Regions from separate parts of the Nonomuraea sp. NPDC003754 genome, predicted to be linked through region 2. Evidence: riboswitches for the same ligand, from Rfam matches in the RefSeq annotation. Region 2 holds a riboswitch; the other holds the start of a gene.
What was found. A riboswitch is a leader RNA that binds a small molecule or an ion and turns the genes downstream of it on or off. The one in region 2 is predicted to bind S-adenosylmethionine.

Region 1: it holds a riboswitch for S-adenosylmethionine, as region 2 does, so the genes downstream of both, thrC (threonine synthase) here and ACWEVS_RS18590 (aminotransferase class V-fold PLP-dependent enzyme) in region 2, are expected to answer to the same signal.

The regions. Positions count from the first base shown of each region.
Region 1 covers NZ_JBSGJX010000019.1:33,803-36,186, forward strand. Annotated here, with positions in the region: gene ACWEVS_RS23560 (alpha,alpha-trehalose-phosphate synthase (UDP-forming)) at 1-609, opposite strand, end outside; gene ACWEVS_RS23565 (RNA polymerase sigma factor) at 633-1,193, shown strand; SAM riboswitch class I at 1,253-1,392, shown strand; gene thrC (threonine synthase) at 1,406-2,384, shown strand, end outside.
Region 2 covers NZ_JBSGJX010000013.1:150,757-153,140, reverse strand. Annotated here, with positions in the region: gene ACWEVS_RS18595 (DoxX family protein) at 1-74, shown strand, start outside; gene ACWEVS_RS18590 (aminotransferase class V-fold PLP-dependent enzyme) at 71-1,327, opposite strand; SAM riboswitch class IV at 1,375-1,490, opposite strand; gene ACWEVS_RS18585 (TerC family protein) at 1,594-2,325, shown strand; gene ACWEVS_RS18580 (cytochrome P450) at 2,325-2,384, shown strand, end outside.

The DNA.
Region 1 (2,384 bases), on a different contig from region 2:
GCCCTCGAGCACCTCGCGCCCGACGTCGTCGGGCAGCAGCGAGAAGTACTCCGGCGGCGCCCACGGCGTGTGGCTGAAATGGGCGATGCGCAGGTCGGGCCGCTCGGCGCGGAGCATCGCGGGGGTGAGCGTCAGGTGGTAGTCCTGCACCATCACCTTGGCCCCGTGACTCGCCTCCTCGGCCAGCGCCATCGCGAACGCGCCGTTGTAGTCGCGGTAGGAGTCCCACTCCCGGGTGAACCTCGTGCCGAAGTGGGGGGCGTTGGGGGTGTCGTACAGCAGGTGGTTGACGAACCAGAGGGTCGAGTTGGCCACCGCGTTGTACGCGCGGTGGAAGGTGGCGGGCGGGATGTCCAGCATGCGCAGCTTGCCGGTGTCATAGCCGGCATGGTCGAGTCGGCCGCCGGGAGCCAGCCGTACGGCGCTGCGGTCGCCGTCGGACAGCGCGGCGCACACCCAGAGCACGCCCTCGTCCCTGACGGCTCCGGAAAGCCCCGACACCAGGCCGCCGCCGCCACGCTTCATGGTCAGCTCGCCGTCGTCGGAGAGGGTGAAGGAGACAGGCCCACGGTTGGAAGCCACAAGAACGCTGTTCACAACATCCACCATGACCCCGAACATAGGATCTCGCTATGGCCCTAGATGAGCTAACCGAGGAACTGGCCCGTTCCGCCGCGGGCGGCGACCATCGCGCGCTTGGCGAGCTCCTGAAGCGGATCGAGCCCGACGTGCTGCGCCACTGCGCCCGCATCCTGCCCTACCACCAGGACGCCGAGGAGGCGTGCCAGGACACCCTGCTCGCGGTGGCCCGCAACATCGGGCGTTTCGAGGGCAGGGCCAGGTTCAGCACCTGGCTGCACATCGTGACGGCCAACTGCGCGCGCACCACCTACCGGTCGCTGAAGCGCAGGGCCGCCGAGCAGACCTCGGACGAACTGCCTGTCCAGAAGCCCGACGTGCGCCGGGTGAGCGTCATCGCGGGTTCGCGGCTCGACCTGCTCGACGCCATGGAGGCGCTGGAGGCCGACAAGCCCGACCTGGCCCAGGCGCTGGTGCTGCGCGACATCGTCCAGCTCGACTACAACGAGGTGGCCGAGCAGCTCGGCATCCCGCTCGGCACCGCCAAGTCGCGGATCCACCAGGCGCGCAAGTACGTCCAGGCCGCCCTGGGTGATACGTATCGTCTCAGTTAGTGAGACGGTCGGTCATGTCGTGAGCATGGCCGGGTATGGTGATTCGCATAACTCCATATTGCTCATCCAGAGGGGTGGAGGGACCGGCCCTGCGAAGCCCCGGCAACCCTCCCGGACTGAGCTCGTGAAGTGACGAGGCCGGCCGGGACAGGTGCCAATTCCGGTCTGTGGCCAAGGTGGTCGCAGACGAAGATGAGGGAAGGCCTCGCTTCATGTCGCTTGACTTCGGTCCTGCTGTCGCTCTGTCCTGCCGCGAGTGCGGCGCACGCTACGACCTCGGCCCCAGCTTCGCGTGTCTGGAGTGTTTCGGCCCGCTCGAGGTGGCCTACTCCTTCGGGTCGGTCTCCCGCGCCGACATCGAGGCAGGACCCGCGAACATCTGGCGCTACCGCTCGCTGCTGCCGGTCCCCGTCGACGTGGCCGGCAAGCAGAACATGAACCCCGGCTGGACGAAGCTCGTCCAGGCCACCAACCTCGGCAAGGTCCTGGGCCTGCGCGACCTGTACGTGAAGGACGACTCGGGCAACCCCACCCACTCCTTCAAGGACCGGGTGGTCGCCATCGCCGTCGAGGCGGCGCGCAACTTCGGCTTCCACACGCTGTCGTGCTCCTCCACCGGCAACCTGGCGGGCGCGGTGACCGCGGCCGCCGCCAGGGCCGGGTTCGAGGCGTGCGTCTTCATCCCCGCGGACCTGGAGCAGGCGAAGATCGCCATGGCCCGGGTCTTCGGCGGCAAGCTGGTCGGCATCCAGGGCACCTACGACGAGGTCAACCGCTTCTGCTCCGAGCTCATCGGCGACCCGCTCGGCGACAAGTGGGGCTTCGTCAACGTCAACCTGCGGCCCTACTACGCCGAGGGCTCCAAGACCCTGGCCTACGAGATCGCCGAGCAGCTCGGGTGGCGGCTGCCCGACCAGATCGTCATCCCGGTGGCCTCCGGGTCGCAGCTCACCAAGATCGACAAGGGCTTCAAGGAGCTGATCGCGCTCGGCCTGGTCGAGGACACCCCTTACAAGATCTTCGGGGCCCAGGCGCTCGGCTGCTCGCCGGTGTCCACGGCCTTCAAGGCGGGCCACGACGTGGTCCAGCCGGTCAAGCCGGACACCATCGCCAAGTCGCTGGCCATCGGCAACCCGGCCGACGGGCCGTACGTGCTCGACATCGCGCGCCGTACCGGCGGGGCGGTCGAGG
Region 2 (2,384 bases):
TCGAGCGCCCCATGGACATCTTCGACGAGCCGGAGAGCGACGACGTGCCACCCGACACGCCCAACCGGTCCTAGCGGCGGGACACCAGGTCGTGCAGGGCGGCGACCAGGCGGTCGACGTGTTCCTCGGTCGTGCCGATGCCGATCGAGGCCCGTACGGCCGAGGCGGTGTCGTCCTCGCAACCCCCGTCGGTCGCATCCAGCAGGTGCCGCACGAACGGGTGGGCGCAGAACTTCCCGTCACGCACGCCGATGCCGTACTCGGTGGACAGCGCCTCGGCGACCTCCCTGGCCGTGTAGCCGTCGACGACGAACGACACGATGCCGACCCGCGGGTGGTCCGGCCCCCACAGCGACAGCTCGTGCACACCCTCGACCGCGGCCAGGCCCGCGCGCAGCCGGGCGATCAGCCGCTCCTCCTCGCGCACCAGCGGCGTCCAGCCCGTCGCGGTGAGGGCGTCGCACGCCGCGGCCAGCGCGATCGCGCCCAGCACGTTCGGGGTGCCCGCCTCGTGCCTCGGCTCGGCGTCCTCGTGCCACTCGGCGGTCCCCTCGTCGAGGGCGCTCACGGACTTCACCGCGCCGCCCCCCTTGAGGTACGGCTCGGCGTCCGACAGCCAGTCGCGCCGCCCGACCAGCACGCCCGCCCCGAACGGCGCGTAGAGCTTGTGCCCGGAGAAGGCGACGTAGTCGAGGTCGAGCGCGGTCAGGTTGAGCTTGCGGTGGGGGACGAGCTGGGCGGCGTCGACCAGGACGCGGGCGCCGTGCCGGTGGGCGACGTGCGCGAGGGCGGCGATCGGCCACAGCTCGCCCGTCACGTTGGAGGCGGCGGTCACCACCAGCAGCTTGGGGCCGTCGATGGCGGCGAGCGCGTCGTCGGCCTGCCGGACGGCCTCGCCGGGGAAGGCGGGCGGCGCGAGGCGGACGACCCGCTGCCACGGCAGGAGGGAGGCGTGGTGCTCGGTGTCGAAGACCACGACGGTGGTGCCCTCGGGCAGGCACCTGGCCAGCAGGTTGGTGGCGTCGGTGGTGTTGCGGGTGAAGACCACGGCGTCGTCGGTGCGGGCGCCGACGAAGGCGCGCACGGTGTGGCGCGCCTGCTCGTAGCGGGCGGTGGTGAGCTGGGAGGCGTAGCCCGCGCCGCGGTGGACGCTGGAGTAGGCCGGGAGCGCGGCGGTCACCGCCGCGCTGACCGGCTCCAGACACGGCGCGCTGGCGGCGTAGTCCAGGTTGGCGTAGGAGACCAGGCGGCCACCCTTGACGGGCACCTCGAGGTCCTCGCCCAGCACCTTCACCTGAACGGGGTCGACGATCGTCGCGACGGACACGGCACAGCCCTCCTGGGGTCATCGGACCCCTGGCCGTGGCGTGTCGGAGCCCGCGCTTGCCCGCCACACCTCGTGACGGACCAGGTCTTCACCCGGGGCACCCCGCCGCGGACGCGAGGGTTGCCGGCCAGCGAGCCGGGGCTTGGCGCTGGCACTCATGACCTACGCCGGAACTATAACCGACACGGACCCGCTTTTCGCAAGCGGCGAACTATTGGGGCGACCGGCTCGTTGGGGATGAGAACAGCGAACCAAGGAGGTATGAGATGTTGGACTGGGTGGCAGACCCACAGATCTGGATCGGGTTCTTCACCCTGGTCGCCCTGGAGATAGTCCTGGGCATCGACAACATCATCTTCATCTCGATCCTGGCCGGGAAGCTGCCGCCCGAGCAGCGCGACAGGGCCAGGGTCCTCGGCCTGGCCGCCGCGCTCGTCTCGCGTCTGCTGCTGCTGCTCGGTCTGTCCTGGGTGGTGCGACTGACCGAGCCGCTCTTCAGCGTGCTGGGGCAGGAGATCTCGGGAAGGGATCTGATCCTCATCCTCGGCGGTCTGTTCCTGCTGGCCAAGAGCGCGCTGGAGATCGGCCACAGCATGGAGCCGCAGGAGCAGGGCGGCAAGGAGCGGAAGGTCACCTCCTTCACCTCGGTCATCCTGCAGATCATGGTGCTCGACATCGTGTTCTCGCTGGACTCGGTCATCACCGCGGTCGGCATGGTGGACGAGCTGGCCGTGATGGTCGCGGCGGTGATCGTCTCGGTGCTGGTGATGCTGTTCGCCTCCGGGCCCATCAGCAGGTTCGTGGACAAGCACCCGAGCATCAAGATGCTGGCGCTGGCGTTCCTGGTGCTGATCGGCGTCGTGCTTCTCGCCGAGGGCTTCGACCAGCACATCCCGAAGGGATACATCTACTTCGCGATGGCCTTCTCGGTGATCGTCGAGATGCTCAACATCAGGATGCGGAGCAGGCACGCGAAAGCCGAATCTAATATGCAATAGTGCGATTTGATCCTTGGAATCCGGATTTTGTAGCTTCGCCGTACGCGGCCTACGAGGAG